Regions from separate parts of the Paenibacillus sp. EKM206P genome, predicted to be linked through region 2. Evidence: riboswitches for the same ligand, from Rfam matches in the RefSeq annotation. Region 2 holds a riboswitch; each other region holds the start of a gene.

Region 1 (6,955 bases), on a different contig from region 2:
GTTTTTTACATTAATGCTAATACGACAGCCTTATTTAAGCTCCAATTTTTATAAACTACATCTACTTAAATTTGTTCCTGACTATATTACGCTGCTAAGCATAAAATTGGAGGGCGGACCGGGCTCCGGCTTGCCAAACAAATAACCCTGAGCCAGTGACACACCTGCTTCACGACAAAATTCAAAATCCTCTATCTGCTCTACTCCTTCAGCCAACACTTGGCCTCCAAAACGAAAAGCCGATTCTACAATTCCTGTGATTTGCCGCTTCTGATTACTGTTACTATGACAGCCGTCAATTATGCTACGGTCAATTTTGACATAATCCGGCTGAAGGCAATTCATAAGCTCTGTCGTAGAATAGCCTGCCCCCACATCGTCCAGGGCAACTGAAACTCCTCGATTACGATACTGCTCAAAGATATGATGCAAAAAATTAAGGTCGTCTATCTCTTCCGTTTCTACGACCTCAAATACAAAATCCTTCGTACTCATGGATAACCGATTAATCGTCTCAAAGGTGTGATTCAAGCAATAAGCCGGATTATAAATGGTGGAAGGGAGAAAGTTAATAAAACGTTTAATCCCCGCCGGAAGGCATGTTGCACTTTTTTCAATTGCGGAAAAACGAGCCGAGCGATCCAGATGAGCATGCAAGCCAGCTTCACGGGCGATTTCAAACAGTCGGAAAGGCTGAAAAGGTCTCTCCGCATGTGACGGACGCAGCAAAAACTCAAACCCGATAATATCCAGCTTGTGGTCAACAATAGGCTGCATATGGCTGGAAAAACTTTGATCCTTAATAATACTCACGATATCCGGATGTTGCAGTCTGGCTTGCAATTGACTAAATAAAAGCCAGTCCTCATATCCTTCGACATGATGCAAGCCAGTCACCACAACTTGTATATGGTTCAAGTATTCCTGCGGCAGACGAGCCAGTTCGTTAACCAGCTGTTCCAACTCTGAACGGCTGTCATAGCGAAACTCTATGCCGCCCTCACGCTCATGTTGCTGCTTCATTTGTTCCGATAGCATACCCAAACCATCTAATGCTGGAGTAAGCGACACCCTGGAATACCTAATTCTAAGCAATCCTTGATCCTTTATAGGTAATATGATGCTGCAATTGCTGCATGTCATAATGGTCCTCCTCGGAACAATTTTCCGGTTTTTTCACCATTATATCACAAATAACTAGAACAAAAGTACTATATAATTACGTTTTTTTACAAAAAAGCAGCTTGTTCTTAACGATAACTTAGGACTTAAGTACATATTCGACAAAAACAAAACCTTTTTACACTCATAATAATTCGGGGCCGTTTTTTTTAATATTAAAAAAAGCAGCAAATCTCTTGGTTAAAGAGACTTGCTGCTTCATTCTGATATTGAGTGAAAACTAAAATTCGAAGTTATTTGGACGCCTTTGGCTTTGTTGTTTTAGCTGGTTTAACAGCCGCCGGTTTGGTCGTTTTAACAGCTGGCTTTGCTGTTGCTTCCGCGGGAGCCACAGCTTCCTTTACAGGAGTCGTTGCTGCACTAAGCCTAGCGCCAGCTTTTAAGCTGTATTTGGCAAAACCGTCTGCCGCGCTGCTCAAGTATGAAATTTGTTGATTGCCTGCCAGCACGTCTTTGGCATCAGGAGAGGACTCGAAAGTAACCTTTGCCTGACCAAAAGGAGCAATAGACCAGTTGCCATCCGCCGATGGATTAATCGTTCCGTTCGTACGGATATAGTCAACAACGACTTGACGACTTTCATCCGGTGCTGCCATCACAATTCGTTTGCCATCTGGGTTGGCCAGTTTGGATGAGGAAGCACGATAGTTATTGGTTGCTACGATAAATTTCTGCACAGGATCAATAGCCTTCCCATTGTATTGCAGATCCTTGATACGATGCGCTGAAGAATCAATAATAGTTCCCTTGGCATCATATCGTGCAGGCTGCGTTACATCAATCTGGTAATTCACACCGTCAATGACATCGAAATTGTAGGTTGGGAAATCTTTGTTGATCAGCGATTGCTCCTCAGTTTGCTTTGGATCAATACGGTTGAACTGACCCGCAGACCACTCCAGCCATTCCTGAATTTCAGCACCGGTCACTTCTACAGCATGAACCGTGTTCGGGTACACATACAGGTCGGACACGTTTTTAATCGCTACCGTACCTTCAGGAATATCAGTGTAATACTCGGCTCCGTTTCGACCGCCGGCCTTGAATGGAGCGCCTGCCGACAATACTGGAAGTTTTTCGTATTCAGTTCCTTTGAGATGGTTTTGAACATACCATTTCTGTGCATTCGTCACAATTTGAATGGAAGGGTCGTCCTGCACTAATGCAAAATAACTGGTAATTGGCGCCGTCGTTGTTCCTACAGGCTGGCGAATATAATCCAGCGTTCCTTGATGCTCTTCTTTGACCGCATCAATCAGTTTAAATTCAGGGATAAACTGCACAGTCTGATTAGTGGTGCTCACAACCGGACGCACTTGAGATTGAGAGTTAGTCACGTTCCACTCGCGATTTTTCTTTTCTAGGCTCAGGTCAATGATACCCAGATCCTTGCCCCATGAGGAAGCTTCCACGGCTGGTACCCCATTAATGGTTCCCTTATCCAGATCTACACCCTTCATATCTTTAAAATCAGGGCCAGGGAAAGATTTATGAGCATGCCCAAACAGAATAGCGTTAATTCCGTCCACCTGGCTCAAATACTTAACGGCATTCTCCATCAGTGGCGTTTGTGGCACATCCTCATAACCGGTATGCGCAAGCACGACAATAATGTCAGCACCTTCCGTCTTCATTTGAGGAATAAACTTTTTCGCCGTTTCCACAATATCCTTCGTAACGACTTTATCCTTCAAATTGGCTTCATCCCACTGCATAATTTGAGGTGTGACCAGACCGATCACACCCACTCTGAGTGTATGCTCTTCGCCCTTCTCGTCCGTTACTGTTTTATCAAGAATCTGATAAGGGGTAAAATAATTCTTAGTAGCTTGGCCCCCTTTATCAACATAAACGTTCGCATTTACATAAGGAAAATCAGCTCCCTTGAGCGATTTGTCCAGAAAGTCGAGACCGTAGTTGAATTCATGGTTGCCCACTGTAGCTGCATCATAGCCCATCAGGTTCATCATCTTGTAGACCGGATGGACACCGCCTTCTTTCTCAAAGGTTTTGTTGCGGGCCATATAATCGCCTAATGGGTTGCCCTGCAGCAAATCACCATTATCGAACAGCATACTGTTTCTTGTTTCACTACGTGCCTTCTGGATCAAGCTAGCTGTACTAACCAAGCCATACTCGTTGGTTTCTTTGTCCGAATAGTAATCGTAGTTCATCAGGGACGCATGGATATCCGTTGTTTCCATGATCCGCAAATTCACCGTAGCGCTATCACGAGAATCACTAGCTGCCCAGGATGGAGCGGCTGAAAACACCAGCATGCTACAAGCTACAACTGCTGCTGTAAACCCTTTAAACCAATTTTTACGTAATAACAAAATATACCCCTCCTCATTAAGGTGTATGCCTCATATACATACTTTTGCACATATATGTAAGCCTTGAACTCACCATTTCTATTTTAATCCAACGCCAGACAAAAGAGTAGTCATTTACTTAAAATTATTTATGAAAAAATAATTAATTTTCTCAAACATAAAAAAACCAGCAAACCTCCTGAAAAAATTGGAGATTTACTGGCTTATCCATTTATATTCGTATTATTTCTTCCACACCTGGCGCTCCGTTTGCTGACCCACATACTCAATGCGAGTCGGATTCACGTCCAGAATGACATAATCGGGATCGTCCGGTCCGGAAAACCACTCCTTCAAGGAGTCGTTCCACACTTGTTTGCGTAGCCCCTCATCAGCTGTAATTTGGACGGTAGCCTCCACTTCAACAACTTCCTTCGTACCGCCAACCTCATAACCCAGCAGCAGATAAGCATTCGGATTGTCCTTTAGCTCATCCACTTTATGCGTTTTGCGATCTGTCGCCAGATGAATGTTCATTCCATCGTTAAAAAGGGCCATATAGCGTACTTTCGGTTTGCCACCCTCTACCGTACCTAACGTACAAAATTTGTTGTTATCCAAAGCCTTCACAATGGCTTGTTCCAGTTGGTTGCGATCCAATGTTTCCGTTTTACCCACAGTACAACAACTCCTTTTCACGAATTAGAATTCTCTACCTACGCCATGCCATTGGGCACCAGCCCATCTGAACCTACCTGCGCAGCTGTTCTGAAAATAACATGACCGGATCGAATCGGATTGATTCATACTCATTTTCAGATCAAAGCTCACAGTAAAAGTGTACCCTGTCGTTCGGCAAATGAACCGTTATCTCTCCCTTCATGCTGGACAGACCTGCATTCAAAGCATATAATCGTCGTAGTAAACCCGAATAAATGAACCCATTAAACCATACAATGCCAGGGGTGCTGGAATCGGCCGGCTGAGAGTGTGTCCCAAGACACTGACCCTTACAACCTGATCTGGGTAATGCCAGCGTAGGAATGCTTAAGCAAGATGTGCCTTTTTTACATAGGACCATCCCTTACTTTGGTATATACAAGCGCAAGCGTCCCGGAAACTCGGGGCGCTTTTTTTGTTGAGGATTAAGTTGTTGGAAAGATCGCGTCCGGCAGATGTTATTTTTATGAAAATGGGAAACTTAAGCTGTCTGATTGGATGGATAACGGGTAATCAAAAGGAGAGAACACTAACGATGAAGCGCATGAAAATATTAACCCTGGGACTGATCAGTCTGTGGCTCATGGCCCTGACCCTGACCGCTTGCGGTGGAAGTCCCCCTACATCCCAAGAAGCGGCTTCCGCTACCGACACTCAAACGTCTACTCCGGCAAAGGGGCTCAAAGATGTTAAAATCGTGCTCGACTGGACACCCAATACGAATCATACGGGACTCTATGTCGCCAAGGACAAAGGATTTTACGAAAAAGCAGGTTTGAATGTCCAAATTGTTCAACCTGGTTCAGGCGGAGCCGATCAAATGGTTGCTTCTAATGCTGCACCTTTTGGTATCAGCTACCAAGAAGGCGTCACACAGGCTCGCACGCAAGGTGTGCCGCTTGTATCCATCGCTGCGGTGATTCAGCATAATACCTCAGGCTTCGCAGCCCCGGTAGATCGCGGAATTAAAAGCCCGAAAGATTTTGAAGGTAAAAAATACGGCGGTTGGGGCTCTCCCGTAGAAGAAGCGGTCATGAAATCCATCATGGATTCAGACAAAGGCGATGTGAGCAAAGTGAAGATCGTCAACATGGGCAATGCAGACTATTTTACAGCCGTGAAGCGGGATATCGACTTTGCCTGGATTTTCTACGCATGGACCGGAATCGAGGCCCAACTTCGAGATGAGCCATTGGATATGCTGTATGTAAAAGATTATTCCAAAAGCCTCGACTACTATACGCCTGTAATTGTGAGCAACGAACAGACGATAAAAAATGATCCCGAGCTGGTCAAAGCGTTCATGGACGCTACCGCCCAAGGCTATGAATACACTATCGCCCATCCGGAAGAAGCCGCGGACATCTTAAGCAAAGCTGTACCGGAGCTGGATAAAAAACTGGTACTTGCCAGCCAAAAATGGCTAAGCCCACGTTATCAGGATGATGCCGCGCAATGGGGCGTGCAAAAAGCGGAGGTATGGCAAAACTATTCGGACTGGATGTACGAACGCAAGCTGCTCAGCAAGCCTTTGGAAGTCGATAAGGCCTTCACAAACGACTTCTTGCCCAAGCGCTGACCATTTGTTAAAACGCTAAATAAGACTGAACTAGAGAAGTGAACGAAGCGCCACTACGCAGTCGGATGGTGCTTCCCATCGCCACCACCCCGGATTTCTTAATAAAAACTTATGATTAATGTAGAAATCCGGGGAGGTTATGCTTCCGAAGCGAGCTTTCCTACGGAAAGCTTTTAAAGCGAACGCTAACGCTTGTACAGCACCATTCCGCCCACTTCGTTCTCGTTCAACTTGGTTTATTCTTTAGTTTCATATTATCTAAGCGCTAAGTAGGTGCGCTTGTGTGTTAAAAATGCCGCACAAACCAGCTTTAAAAATAGGGTGCTTTTAAGGCGGGCAGCAGCGGAGCGGTTCATTTGAATCTGGAGAAGCGGAGCGTTCGCCTTTGCAGGGGAATTCTTACCTTTGAAAACTTAAATAATCCAAGAATCCCCCTGCAACAGCGATCGTAAGACCAAATGAAACGCGGAGCGGTCTCAAACGCCTTAAACCACCCTATTTTCTCTAAAACACTCCAAATGAAGGACAGGTGAATTTGCATGGCTAATACACTGCTCAGTATTCAAGTAATCCCTAAAACTCCTAATAACGAGGACTCTTACCCGTATGTAGATAAGGCGATTGAGGTCATTCAGCGCTCCGGTGTCAAACATCAGGTGAACCCATTGGATACGACCATGGAGGGCGAGCTCGACGAGTTGCTGAAAGTGGTTAAAGAAATGCATGAGGCTTTGACGGAAGCGGGCAGTCCCAGCGTCATTTCACAGATCAAAATCGCACATAACCCACAAGGCATCAGCATGAACAAGCTGACCGAGAAATATCGCCCATGAATCCGAAAGGCAAGAACGCATCCTGGTGGAAAAGCGTATGGCCGCCCCTTGTGGCGGTCCTCTTCTTTTTAGCAGCCTGGCAGGGGGCGGTTTCCTATTTACATATTGAATCCTGGCTACTGCCAGCTCCATCCCTCATCGTACAGGAGGGCATGGCCCAGACGGCGCTGCTTGGTGCCCATACATGGGCTACAATTCGCCTGACACTTGTGGGATTCGCTATAGGGACAGCAACGGGACTGTTGATCGCCATCGTTCTTCATACCATTCCTTTTCTCAAATCCGCCCTGTATCCGCTGCTTATCCTGAGCCAAAACATTCCGATC
Region 2 (6,955 bases):
GTCATGGGGATGAACGATTTGCAGAGGAACTGGCCCAGTATGAACAAAAAGCGGGCAAGGCAGCGGCGGAACAGCTTAGAAGCGAGTTAAGGGATTTTCTGCTACATGCACCCTCACATCTTATTTTTGGCAGGAATGGATTGCGACACGTGGTCGTGGCTCATGCGGGGATTAAGGATCATTTTATCGGCAAACAGTCGGCACGTATTTCTGATTATTGCCGTTATGGAGATACGGAAGGACAGGATGCAGACGGAAAACCAATCCGCAAAGATTGGTTCGTAGACCATGAATCGGGAGAAATAGTAGTATGGGGACATGATCCTAGACCGCAGCCTACCCTTGTGAATCAGACGGTGAATATTGATCAGGGTGTGGTATTTGGCGGTATGCTGACCGCTTATCGTTTTCCGGAAAAGGAATTTGTCAGCGTTCCGGCACATGAGAATTATGCGAATGATCCCGATAGCCCACTTGTCCGGTGGCAGAGAAAACGGTTTTCCCCGCCGAATTTACGCAAGCTCATCGCTGGTTACAGTGTACTGACGGAATCGTATGGCGAAGTGCGCGTTCAAGGAGAATCGGTCAAAACCGCTATAGATGCCGTGTCACATGTGACAGTACCGATAGAGGAACTGGTGTATATTCCACCGACCATGAGTCCTGCTCCAGCGGTGTCTGCAGAGGAAGGTTATCTGGAGCATCCGCGTGAAGCGCTGGCTTATTATCGCGGGCAAGGGGTACAAACGATGGTGGCTGAGAAAAAACATATGGGTAGCCGGGCTATTTTGCTATTATTCAAAAACGAACAGGCCGCTGTCGAGTATGTAGGCTACCCGACATTGGGCACGATCTACAGTCGGAGCGGGAGAGCTTTCTTTGAACAAAGCCTTGGGAAGCAAGTGCTGGAAAAGCTGAATGTGGATCTACGGACTGCCGGATATTTTGAACGGAACCAGACGGATTTTGTGTTGCTGGATGCGGAAATTGTACCGTGGAATCTCAAGGCTCGGGAATTGATTGCTGCACAGTATGCGCATGTGGGTGAAGCAGCTCTGCTGGATCGCAGTAAGCTGGTAGACAAGCTGAAGCAGGCGAAGGTTGCGGGCCGAGAGGTTGGAGACTGGTTGGAGGAAATGGAACAGAAGTACGCGAATGCCGTGACGTTTCAAGAGGCTTTTCAAAAATATTGCTGGGATGTGGACGGTCTGGATGAGATTCGTATCGCACCGTTTCATACGCTGGCACACAGCGGAAAGACTTTTTTCGACCATTCTCATATTTGGCATATGGAGCAAAACCGGGAGCTGGCTGGGCTGTCTTCCCTGTTTATGGAGACAGAGTATCGCGTGATCACGGACGAAGCAAGCGAGGAAGAGGTCATTCGTTGGTGGAACGAGATGACAGAGGATGGTCATGAGGGGATTGTGATCAAGCCGGAACGCTTTTTGATGAAAAATCGGGACAAGATGATTCAGCCTGCAATCAAGGTGAGAGGCCGGAAGTATTTGCACATCATTTACGGTATGGATTATCTTGCCCCTGAGAATTTAAAGCGTCTGAAGCAGCGTCGAACGAACAAAAAGGAGCGTCATGCCCTGATGGAAGGAGCGCTTGGTATGGAAGGCGTGGAACGTTTTGTCCGCAAGGATACGGTAGATCGTATTCATGAATGCGTCCTTGCCGCACTATCTCTGGAATCAGAGCCGATTGATCCAAGATTGTAGTTTGCGAGGGAGGGATTGAGATGGAAAGGGGTACACCGTTAATTGATATTGGTGTGAACTTGATGCATCGTTCGTTTCATGCAGATCGGGAACAGGTGGTAGAGAGAGCCGCGGCTGTAGGGATTTCACCGCTGATTATTACCGGGACCAGTGTCCGCAGCAGTCGGGAAGCTTCTCAGTATGCAGCGCGTTATCCGGGCAAGCTGTATGCGACAGCTGGCGTGCATCCCCATGATGCCAAAGACTGCAGTGCAGACACGATTCAGCAGCTCCGCCAGTTGGCGGGTCAGCCGCAGGTCGTATCCATAGGGGAATGCGGATTGGACTATAACCGTGATTTTTCGCCACGTGATGTGCAGCGCCGATGGTTTGGCGAGCAAATCCAACTGGCGGGTGAGCTGAAAATGCCGTTATTTCTGCATGAACGAGATGCACATGAGGACTTTGTCGCTATGCTTCGGGAGTATCAAGGGCTTGTCGATAAAGCGGTAGTGCATTGTTTTACCGGCACGGAACATGAATTGCGTACGTATGTAGAAATGGGACTGTATATCGGAATCACCGGCTGGATTTGCGACGAACGGCGGGGGAAGCATCTGCGTGAACTGGTCAGAGATATTCCCTTGGACCGTCTGATGATTGAAACGGATGCTCCATTTTTGACCCCGCGTAATTTGCCTGTGAAGCCTAAAGAAGGGCGTAATGAGCCCATGTATCTCGCTCACATTGCTGCTACGATAGCCGAATGTACAGGTCGAAGCATGATGGAGATCGAAATCGCGACGACGGAAACGGCTAAACGTTTCTTCGGATTATAGGATTGTCAAAGCCATAGATGTGGTATATATTATAGTGAATTAAAAAGCATTGTCGGGAGCTTGAGAAAGTCAGGCTGAGAGGGTGGCCCTTGCCACTGACCGTGAAATCTGATCTGGGTAATGCCAGCGTAGAGAAACCAAGAACACTATACAGGAATGCCGCTTTTTTTTGCGGTTGTCGATAGATTCAATGTATGTCCTAGCATTTTACCTTGATCCTGACTTGGCTGGGTATCAGTGTAGTAGTTTAGACTACTGGTTATATAAGGCATATCGACGAATGATGTTTTGTATGGTGCTTCACCTTTTACTGCGCATAAAGCTTGCCTGGAGATTCAGCTCCAGACAAGCTTTTTTTCATGGCCAAGAGGCCAACTATAAGGAAAAAGGGGAGCACGCAATAATGAATACTGCTGTAAGAGCGTCCAAAGGGTTGAAACTGACGGATATTTTGGTCACGATTGTGATCGCTGTTGTGTTCGGGTTGATCTACAAAATATGGGGACCTGCCTATGATTTGATGAAACCATTGGGTCTACACGCCGAGCAACTGATGTATGGCATGTGGTTTATGGCAGGTACGTTTGCTTATCTCATCATTCGCAAGCCGGGTGTTGCGATTTTGGCAGAGGTGGCAGCGGCAACGGTCAGTGCTTTTTTGGGAAGCGAATGGGGTATGTCCACCTTGTACTATGGCCTGCTGCAAGGCTTGGGAGCGGAGCTGTTTTTTGCGGCTTTTCTGTATCGGAACGCAAACCTGTGGGTTGCTTCGCTAGCTGCGGCTGGGGCGGCTGTCACTTCTCTGATTTTAGACTTCAGCTACGGGTATATTGATCAGCTATCGACTTGGAACTATGTTTTGTATATTGGATTTCGGATGATTGGCAGTATTGTGATTGCCGGGGTATTCGCGTTCTATCTGGCTAAGGCATTGGAGGTAACCGGAGTCACGCGAAGTTTGAGGCCTGCAACGGAACAAGATTATAAGGGGCTGGATTGATGAGCCGGGCAACCGAAGATGTGGTGGCTTCGATCACCCGGCTACGGTTGAAATTCCCCGGTGAGCAAGAGCTGCTTTTTCACAATATGTCTTTGTCTGTCCGCAAGGGGGAAAAGCTGCTGCTACTGGGACCGAGTGGATGCGGTAAATCAACACTGCTCCAAGTGTTAAGCGGTCTGATTCCACGCACGATAGAAGTGCCTATGAAATGCGATGCTGCTGTAATCCCAAGTGTCTCAGGTATTGTATTTCAAGATCCTGATACGCAGTTCTGTATGTCATATGCAGATGAGGAACTGGCTTTTGTGTTGGAAAATAATCAGGTTCCCCGGGAGCAGATGCGATCCCGTATTCGCGAGCTGCTGATACAGGTGGGTCTATCGACGGATGATATACATATGCCCATTGGCAGCATGTCACAGGGAATGAAGCAGCGGCTGGCGATTGCGTCTGTGCTGGCTATGGAGCCAGAAGTGCTTTTTCTGGATGAGCCCACGGCTTTGTTGGACGAGGAAGGCACTACACAGGTGTGGGATACCATTCGCAACATTTCGGTAGACCAGACACTGGTGATTGTGGAGCATAAAATTAATGAAATTGTCCATGATGTGGATCGGATTGTGGTGCTTTCTGCTCAAGGGGAGATCATTGCAGATGGAAGGGCCCAAGAAGTATTTCATGTGCACCGGCAGGCATTGTCCGAGTACGGCGTGTGGTATCCGGGAGTATGGAATGAAGCGTCTTCGCCACGTTGGAGTGAAGCAGTGACGCAACAGAATGGTGCGGGGACTGATGTGCTGGAGCTAGAACATTTTAGCGGCCTCCGCGGTTTAAGTTCAGTGATTTATGTGGAGCATGCGCAGGTGAAGCCTGGCGACTGGATTGGCGTGGTTGGTGAAAACGGGGCTGGCAAAAGCTCGCTACTGCTCTCCATGATGCGCTTACTTCGCACACAGGGACGTTATAGCGTGCGCGGAATTGAGGCAGGCAGTACAGAACAACTGGCAGAGCGTATCGGGTTCGCGTTTCAAAATCCCGAGCTGCAATTTGTAGCGCATACCGTACGAAAGGAACTAGAGTATTCGTTACCCAAGAGCTTGTATACCGTTGAACAGTGCCGGGAACGGGTCGATCGGATGCTCGTACAGTTCGGACTGGAGCGGCTGGACGAGCGGCATCCGTATCAGCTTTCGTTAGGCCAAAAAAGGCGGTTGAGTATTGCTACGGCTATGATTCGTGAGCCGGAAGTGCTGCTGCTCGATGAACCGACCTTTGGGCAGGATGCGCGTAATACCTTTGTCATGCTGGATATGTTGGAGCAGCTGAGAGCGGCGGGCACGGCCATTGTGATGGTCACCCATGACCCGGAAATTGTCCGTCGATATTGTACCGATACATGGCGGATTCAGAAAGGGGAACTACAGTATGAACCTGTCCTTTCCCCATCATAAAACATGGCTGCATCGCGTGAATCCGGGCCTAAAGCTCGTGATGTTTTCCATCCTGTTTGTGGTCGTTATAGTCATTCATGATCCGAATGTCATGTTTAATGTTGCGTGTGCTATGCTGTTGCTGCTTGTCTGGTCAGGCCATCCATGGAAGAGGCTGCTGCTATACGGGTCTCCCTTTATATTGGTGTTTATTTCAACTTCAACGGGCATGATGATGTTCGGCAAAGGGGTGACGACCTGGTGGACATGGGGCTTGATCCATGTGACGCAGGAAAGCTTTTACCGAGGCATGCATCTGGGCTTTCGTGCGCTGAGTATGGCTGCGGTAGGTTTGTTGTTTGGTTTAACGACTCGTCCAGTGGACCTTTTTTATTCACTGATGCAGCAATGGAAGCTCCCTCCGAAGTATGCATACAGCTTTTTGGCAGCCATGCGGTTGATGCCTATGATGGTGGAGGAATTCCAGGCATTGAGACAAGCCCACCGTATTCGAGGTTTACATCAGCATGTGTCCAAATGGAATATGTATGCCACGCTTCGCAGGTATGCGATTCCGCTACTCGCTCAAAGTATTCGGCGTGCCCAGCGCATTGCTATTGCTATGGAAGCCAAGGGTTTTACCAATGAAACCAAGCGAACGTATTATTATGCGATCGGCTATTCGGCTATAGATATTGTATTCATATTCTATTTTGTCGTCATGCTTACGCTGGCTTGGGGACTTGGGATTTGCTTTCCTTATGTAGGGGTGTGGGATGTACGTTAATTGTTGTCAAAAGGCTTTGCCCGTTTTCTGCTCTGTGGTATATTAATGCAATGGGAATTGACGGCTCGTACAGACCCGCCTGGGCTGGCGGGCTTATTACATTTTCCCTGAGAAATGGATCATCAGGAGGCCAGGTTTCATGATTACGCTGCATCAGGTAAACAAGCATTATACCACCTCAAGCGGCCAATTTCATGCGGTTCAATCCGTGTCCCTTCAAGTGGAGGAGGGGGAAATCCACGGTATTATAGGTGCCAGCGGTGCCGGTAAGTCTACCTTGCTCCGGTTGATGAATGTATTGGAAAGGCCGGATGAGGGAAACGTGGTTGTGAACGGGGAAGATCTGACTCGCATGCCGGAAAAACGTCTCCGTGAAGCGCGGCGATCCATAGGGATGATTTTTCAGCATTATCATCTTGTTCACAATCGGACGGTCAGTGGAAATGTAGCAATGCCGTTGGAGCTGGCAGGTGTCGCGAAAAAAGAGAGAGCAGAACGTGTGCGCGAATGCCTGCAATTCGTCGGCTTAGCTGATAAAGCAGAACAGTATCCGGCACAATTGAGCGGAGGCCAAAAGCAACGTGTAGCGATAGCCAGAGCGCTGGCGAATCGACCTGCGGTGCTGCTGTGTGATGAGCCGACCTCGGCGCTTGATCCGCAGACGACCGCGGATATTCTGGGCGTGTTACGGGAGATCAACCGTGAACTGGGAGTTACCATTGTAATTGTAACGCACGATATGGACGTGGTACGCAACATTTGTACCCATGTATCAGAAATGCGGGATGGACAGCTGCTTTCCACGCAACGTGTAGCTGACGCTGCGGTAGGTTCAACAGCGAAAGCAGGTGAAGCTGATGAATGAAATGCTGAACATCATTGCGCAATATCAGTCTGAGATATGGAAAGCCATCGGAGAGACGTTTATTATGGTGGGGATTTCTATCGCAGCAGCTGTACTGTTAGGGCTTCCGGCAGGAACGATTTTGTATTTGTGCGGCAAAGGGCAAAAATATGAAAATCGACTGCTGTTCACCCTATTGAACAGTGTGGTCAATGTCATTCGCTCGTTCCCGTTTTTGCTGCTCGTCGTGTTTATGATTCCATTTACACGTCTGGTCGTAGGGACGGCGCTGGGTACGATGGCTGCTACGGTTCCCTTGTCAGTGGTGGCCATCGCCTATTATTCGAGG
Region 3 (6,955 bases), on a different contig from region 2:
CCCTCTGTCGCTACATGATACAACCCAGCAGCCCTTGCGATGGAGCCAGGTTCTTGAAAGGGGGTTGTCGAGATTAGGAAATATTGGCTTTCATGTGCCGCGTGTAATACAACTCCAGCGGATTTTGGCTGCTGACGCAATGCATGACTGTGCTCGCTCAGCAGACCGAGCTGCCGTACATACTCCTGTGACTGGCGGTTTGCGGTTTGTAGCAAATCGTCCAATCGACGATTTAATTCTTGTGAGTCAGGCTGAGCGTTTAATGCTGACTCTGACGATGGCATCTTTACAGATGATGATGCGTCTAATCCCCTTGACTGTTTTGGAGGTTCAGTGAATTCGTGTGTATGTGCTTGTGGGGCAGCCGACAGCTGTTTCCATTCCTGATGCCACGCCTGATCTGCCGGATCAAGTGCGCTCCGTTGCTCTTCAAGCAACTCTATGGCGGTGCGTTCCGTCTGTTCGAATACAGTCCGCCAATCATCCAGCAGCCGTACATAAGTAGGCTCCAGTCCCTCGGTAGCGGATTTAATCACTTCCACATGCCAACTTTCCTGCTGCTTCCAATGCCGAATTTCCTCCAGCACACGTAAGGGCAGGAAAGACCCATAAGTACTCAGCATCGTTTTATACCTCCCGTATCCCACTATGGCTATCCGGCGGATCTGGCAGATCTGCCCTGGATGCATACGTACCCAGTATATTCGCTGTCCTATCGGGAATATGTCTATGAACTCGCTTAATTTGGTCACATCTGTTACGTAGAACAAGAATACCATGGTAAACGAAAAAGAAGCCCAGCTACGGCACGGGTTAGTGTCCGTAGGCAGGCTTCTTCAAGGTGAAGAATTAAATACAGTTTTTTTGAAAAATAATTCTTTACTTTGTAGTCGTTTGTTTGTGGGCATCAGCGATCGTTTTCTTGTCCTCCAGCTCCTGTACACTGCTTAGAAACGTCGATACCCGCCGTAGATATTCACGGGGATGCTCTCTGAAAATAAGCTCATGTATTCCGTTTTTGACAATCCATACACTGGAAAGTGGGTTGGTTTGATTGGCAGCGAGCTTTTCCGCAATAGGATAAGGAGCCTTTTCATCCTGTGTACCATGCACAAACATGATCGGGAACGGATAGTTTTCCTTTTTAACCTCCTGATATGGAATCTGATGCAAGCTGGTGCCGTTCAAGACTGGAAACAGCAACTCCAGAATTTCCAAAGACGGATGTCTTGGCAGGTTAATTTGATTGTGAATGTTATGGTACAGCGTATCCGGCTCCAACAGGAAAGTGCTGTCCAAAATCATTGCGTCCACATCCTTGGTTTGCAAGCCCGCCTGAAGAGCGGTTCCTGCCCCCATGGAGAAGCCCCATACGATAATCTCCGACGAGCCGCGTTGCTTCGCAAGCTGGATCGCTCCGAGAAGCTGCTGGGATTCCGCTTTGCCTCCGGTTGCGACTGATTTGCTGTTTTGTGACGCGAATCCATAATCGAACATGACCACATTAAAGTTCAAACTGTGGGCATAATGCGCCAGATCATACATGGGAATCCAGCTTTCTTCGCGGTTAGCTCCATAACCATGGCTGAAAATAATCGTTTTCCGCGATTGATCCGCCGGGATATACCAGCCTTGTACCATGCGGCTACCATCCTTGGCAGGGAAGCTGACTTCCTCATAAGGCATGTTTTTGGCCTGCATCGGATTAGAGTACAGCGGCGCGACGGTAGGATTCGTAAGTACCCATGCGATGTAAGCATGCAAGGCAATAAAACAAAACAACAGAAAAAAAACGACCGACAGCAGCAGAGCAATCACAACGTGCTTGAACCGCAGCAGACGGGGATTAAAGAGTGGGGTGGACGGCTCCTGAACAGCGGTCTGTAGCTGAGAGTTGCGCTGGGATGTAGAAATCATGTAAGAGCCTCCTTATATAAAATTGATCTTCGTTTCAATAGAATTTAGGTATAATTCCACTTGAAAATGATAGTGTATATCCGTATAGATACCTATTATCGTATGATGGGGGTTATCCAAAGTCAACGCCTGAACCGGAAAAGTAAAAATGATGCAAAGAATTGTCGATGTTTGTTCTCGTTCTGTAATATGGTTGTCACAAAAACATCGGTTTACAGTAGCCGCGACTATTCTATATAATTTATGTAACCATGTTTCATAGTGTGAAACGAATATGGATACAAGAGGAGCGGTTCACGAATGGAAGACCGTAAATTAACCGTTCGCGCTGTAGAGCGTGCACTTGATATATTGCTGTGTTTTACCGCAGATTCGGATCTTGGCCTAACGGAGATTGCCTCCAAAATTGGTCTACATAAAAGCACGGTTCATCGGCTGCTGACTACGTTGGAGGATCGGGGCTTTGTCGTTCGGAATGCCGAAACGGAAAAATATCGACTTGGCTTCCGCATTTGGGAGCTATCCACACATTTGTCCCAAAGTGACGAGCCGGCGGTGTTGTTACAGCCTGCAATGGAAGGACTGCGTGACCGTCTGGGCGAAACGGTCAGCTTGTACTTACGGGACGGCAACATGCGTATTCGCATACAAGCCGTGCAGAGCAATCAGGCGATCCGCAGGGTTGCGCCTGTGGGTGCGCGTATGCCGCTGGCTGTAGGAGCCTCCAGTAAGGTGCTGGCTGCCTTTATGCCGCCGCAGGAGCTGGAAGCCCTGCTAAGCGGGAATGAATGGCCGCCCTCGGTAGACGCGGAGGTCTATAAAGCCCAGCTGCAGGACATTCGCGAGAAGGGCTATGCGACCAGCTATGAAGAACGGGAGCCAGGGGCCGCTGCTGTGGCCGCACCAATTGTGAACCGGAAGGGACAGGTCACTGCGGCTTTATCTGTATCCGGTCCGGTCAGCCGGCTTGCACCCGAGACGCTACATGACTTTGCTCCGATTTTGATCGAAGCGGCGAAGGAAATGGGGCTTATGCTTCCGTAACAAGAATGAATGCAGTTGAAGCAAGCAAAGTGATTTGGTGAGGAGCGTCTTCTTGCTAAATGGAACCTAGAAGGGTTGCCAAAGCCATAAATTTGAAGTAGTCTGATAAGGATGGCGGGATGTCTGTTATGTCCGCCTCATGTGAATAGAAGTATCGCAGTTACTGGGGGAGCCTGTAATGCCGGGCTGAGATGGAATCGTGTAAGATTCCGGACCCTTTGCACCTGATCTGGATCATACCAGCGTAGGGAAGTAATCGGCCATTGAAATGTATACGCAGCTGCTGTCTACGGTGACGCATTGGAATAGGATTATTCCACATGTGCACGGTCTGGATAGCTGCCTCGTTAGATTAGCCGGTTCCCTCGGGAACCGGCTTTTTTGCATAGATCAGCGCCACCCTGGGAATGGTTCCGGATCGGTGTGTCATTTCATCGAAACAGGAGGAATGGACAATGAAGCCGACAGAAGTAGAAGGAACAAAAGGAACAGAATTTAAATCAGCAGAAGTAAGGTTGGCAGGAACAAGGGAAGTTGGGGTAGAGAAGACAAACGGGGAGCAAGCCAGTGGGGTAACGCCCTTTCCAGGGAGCCGTAAGGTATATATTCAAGGCTCGCGGCCGGACATTGCCGTCCCAGAGCGGGAAATTGCTCTTCATCCTACACATACGCCGCAGGGCACGGAGCATCATGAGCCATTGCGTGTGTACGATACGAGCGGTCCCATGACTGACGAAGCCTATCAGGTCGATATCCGTCAGGGCCTGCCTCCATTACGGCGAGCTTGGGCACTGGAACGGGGCGATGTGGAGGCTTACGAGGGACGCGCCGTCAAACCAGAGGATAATGGACTGAAACCTGGCTCCAAACGGGAGACAGTTGAATTTCCCGGCGTGACCAACCGTCCGCTTCGTGCTTCGCAAGGTCGTACAGTGACGCAAATGCATTATGCACGGCAAGGGATCATTACGCCCGAAATGGAATTTGCGGCGATCCGCGAAGGGGTGGAGCCTGAGTTTGTACGGCAGGAATTGGCGGCTGGACGAGCCATTTTGCCTTCGAATATCAATCACCCGGAAAGTGAGCCGATGGTCATTGGGCGTCATTTTCACGTGAAGATCAATGCGAACATTGGTAATTCTGCGGTTACCTCCTCGATTGAGGAGGAAGTGGAGAAAATGACCTGGGCTGTGCGTTGGGGCTCGGATACAGTTATGGACCTATCCACAGGCCGTAATATCCATACCACACGTGAATGGATCATTCGGAATTCTCCTGTACCGATTGGAACTGTGCCGCTGTATCAGGCACTTGAAAAGGTGAACGGCGAAGCAGAAGCGCTGACGTGGGAGTTGTATCGCGATACGCTGATCGAGCAGGCGGAGCAGGGAGTGGACTATTTTACAATTCATGCGGGTGTATTGCTGCGGTATATACCGATGACGGCGAATAGAATGACGGGAATTGTGTCCCGTGGCGGGTCGATCATGGCAGCCTGGTGCCTTGCGCACCATCAGGAGAATTTTTTGTATACACATTTTGAAGAAATCTGCGAAATTATGAAAGCCTATGATGTGGCCTTTTCTCTCGGGGATGGTCTACGTCCAGGTAGTATCTATGATGCGAATGATGAAGCACAGTTTGCAGAGCTGGAAACGTTGGGCGAGCTAACGCAAATCGCATGGAAGCATGATGTTCAGGTCATGATTGAGGGGCCGGGACATGTCCCTATGCATAAAATCAAAGAGAATGTGGATTTGCAAATGGAGATTTGTAAGGAAGCTCCTTTCTATACCTTGGGACCGCTCACGACGGATATTGCCCCCGGATATGATCATATTACCTCAGCCATCGGGGCGGCGATGATCGGTTGGTTCGGGACGTCCATGCTGTGCTATGTTACGCCTAAGGAGCATTTGGGTCTTCCGAATAAGGATGATGTCCGTGAGGGTGTCATTACCTACAAAATTGCAGCACATGCTGCCGATCTGGCGAAGGGCCATCCACGGGCGCAGCAGCGGGATGATGCTTTGTCCAAGGCACGCTTTGAGTTCCGCTGGCGGGATCAGTTCAATCTGTCGCTTGATCCCGAGCGGGCCTTGTCCTACCATGATGAAACGCTACCAGCAGAGGGAGCCAAGGAAGCACATTTTTGCTCGATGTGCGGCCCCAAATTTTGTAGTATGCGCATCACGCAGGACATTCGCGCCTATGCAGCGGATAAGGGGCTGAACACCGAAGAAGCAGTGGCCGCTGGGATGCGTGAGAAGGCAGAGCAGTATCGGGATGGCGGTCAGTAAAACGAATGTGTGAGTTTAGGAACGCATGAATCAAAAAAAGCCGTGGTTCTCTACAGTCGATGTAGGAAACTACGGCTTTTTGGCTTATGTAAAGCGAGTCATGCAACCGGATAAACGGCGCCTTATTTTTTACCCATTTTTTCATTCAAAATGTCCTGAAAGCTGAGCTTCTTCTCCGAGCTATCTTCTTTCTTCTGCATACTCACCGCGTTGGCACGTTGGTATTGGTGGTGAAAGGGCATCAGGGTGTGGACGGTTAAGTTCATTGTATTCATGTAGATCATTCCTCCAATTCCATATTGTCAAATTCAGATTGAGTTGCTTAGGACGTCTGTATAGGACTATTTGTATGTACTTGATGTCGCAATGCTATGTAGGTTGCTTGGTTATGTTTCAATCATTATACCCACATTTTTTCAAAGTAAAACGCTTTTGACATAAAACAGGAAGATGGTCATGTGTGTTCAAAATGCCGATTAGGAGGATGGTCGTTTTAGGGGAAAATGTGCCTAGGTCTAAAACAAGGGCTTGAGGCCCGTTTTCTTAGTTTAGTAGTCGGGATTGTGTTTTTTTGTCGAATAACCTTGTAAAAGGAGGGTTTTGTGGACTCCTCAAGTCAGGATTGAGGCAGTCTGGTGGCGAATTAAAGTGTCAAAGTTGTATTGACTTTATGTTTGGTAGTAGATACCATGAACTGGTTGTCAGCGTATTTTGACAACAAGAGTCAGCCAATCGATCTGGCGATTCATCCTTTGAAATGTTAGAGAGAGGATTAGAGCATATATGAAAAAATGTATTGCAGACATCGCATTTATTATTCTGGGTGCGTTTTTTTTCGCACTAGCTGTTAATCTGTTTGTGATCCCGAATGAGTTTGGCGAGGGGGGCGTTACAGGGGTCACAATCATCCTGTACTACCTGTTTCAGTGGTCTCCCTCGATCGTTAATCTGGTGATTAATGGCTTGCTGCTGATTGTCGGATATAAATTTTTGGACAAGAGAACGACCTTGTACACTATCATTGCGGTCGCTTTTAACTCGCTGTTTTTACATTTAACAGTCAACTGGCGGATTGATTCGCATGAGCCGACGATTAATGCCGTTTTTGCCGGAGTTTTGGTGGGGGTCGGCATTGGCTTAATCGTACGGGTAGGTGGCACAACGGCGGGAACGGTCATTTTAGCCCGGATTGCCAACAAGTATCTGGATTGGAATATCAGTTATGGCCTGCTGTTTTTTGATTTGATTGTCGCATTCTCTTCCTATTTTATTATTGGCCCGGAAAAATTGATGCTAACTATCGTTATTTTGTACGTTGGTACGAAGGTGATGGACTTCATGATCGAAGGACTGAACCCCAAAAAAGCGGTCATGATTATTTCGGAGCACCAAGATAAAATTGCCGAGATGGTCATTACGAAAATGGATCGTGGAGTTACTGTCCTGTCAGGCCACGGTTATTACACTAAAAATCCAAAAGAAGTGCTGTATATCGTCATTAGTAAACAAGAGGTATCGGCGCTCAAAAAGATAGTGAAAGCCATCGACACAGCAGCGTTTATCACCATTCATGACGTGCGGGACGTGTTCGGAGAAGGTTTTCTGGATATTTCGAAGTAGCTCGCGTGCGAAGGTTAGGTTATAGGAGAACATAGTTGGAAGTCGGTCCTGAGGGATCGACTTTTTTGCTTTGA

What was found. A riboswitch is a leader RNA that binds a small molecule or an ion and turns the genes downstream of it on or off. The one in region 2 is predicted to bind thiamine pyrophosphate.
Region 1: linked by a shared signal. The riboswitch ahead of G9G53_RS12570 (ABC transporter substrate-binding protein) and the one ahead of G9G53_RS20920 (ECF transporter S component) in region 2 are both predicted to bind thiamine pyrophosphate.
Region 3: linked by a shared signal. The riboswitch ahead of thiC (phosphomethylpyrimidine synthase ThiC) and the one ahead of G9G53_RS20920 (ECF transporter S component) in region 2 are both predicted to bind thiamine pyrophosphate.

Annotation. Positions count from the first base shown of each region.
Region 1 covers NZ_JAAMNQ010000005.1:56,726-63,680, reverse strand. Annotated here, with positions in the region: gene G9G53_RS12585 (EAL domain-containing protein) at 82-1,143, opposite strand; gene G9G53_RS12580 (bifunctional 2',3'-cyclic-nucleotide 2'-phosphodiesterase/3'-nucleotidase) at 1,416-3,518, opposite strand; gene G9G53_RS12575 (pyridoxamine 5'-phosphate oxidase family protein) at 3,741-4,175, opposite strand; TPP riboswitch at 4,449-4,558, shown strand; gene G9G53_RS12570 (ABC transporter substrate-binding protein) at 4,753-5,796, shown strand; gene G9G53_RS12565 (MTH1187 family thiamine-binding protein) at 6,336-6,629, shown strand; gene G9G53_RS12560 (ABC transporter permease) at 6,626-6,955, shown strand, end outside.
Region 2 covers NZ_JAAMNQ010000012.1:108,491-115,445, forward strand. Annotated here, with positions in the region: gene G9G53_RS20910 (polynucleotide kinase-phosphatase) at 1-1,727, shown strand, start outside; gene G9G53_RS20915 (TatD family hydrolase) at 1,748-2,545, shown strand; TPP riboswitch at 2,589-2,698, shown strand; gene G9G53_RS20920 (ECF transporter S component) at 2,949-3,545, shown strand; gene G9G53_RS20925 (ABC transporter ATP-binding protein) at 3,545-4,996, shown strand; gene G9G53_RS20930 (energy-coupling factor transporter transmembrane component T family protein) at 4,971-5,762, shown strand; gene G9G53_RS20935 (methionine ABC transporter ATP-binding protein) at 5,902-6,627, shown strand; gene G9G53_RS20940 (methionine ABC transporter permease) at 6,620-6,955, shown strand, end outside.
Region 3 covers NZ_JAAMNQ010000019.1:16,865-23,819, forward strand. Annotated here, with positions in the region: gene G9G53_RS24260 (Fe-Mn family superoxide dismutase) at 1-623, opposite strand, end outside; gene G9G53_RS24265 (alpha/beta hydrolase) at 880-1,917, opposite strand; gene G9G53_RS24270 (IclR family transcriptional regulator) at 2,218-2,961, shown strand; TPP riboswitch at 3,117-3,229, shown strand; gene thiC (phosphomethylpyrimidine synthase ThiC) at 3,417-5,261, shown strand; gene G9G53_RS24280 (hypothetical protein) at 5,384-5,536, opposite strand; gene G9G53_RS24285 (YitT family protein) at 6,045-6,881, shown strand.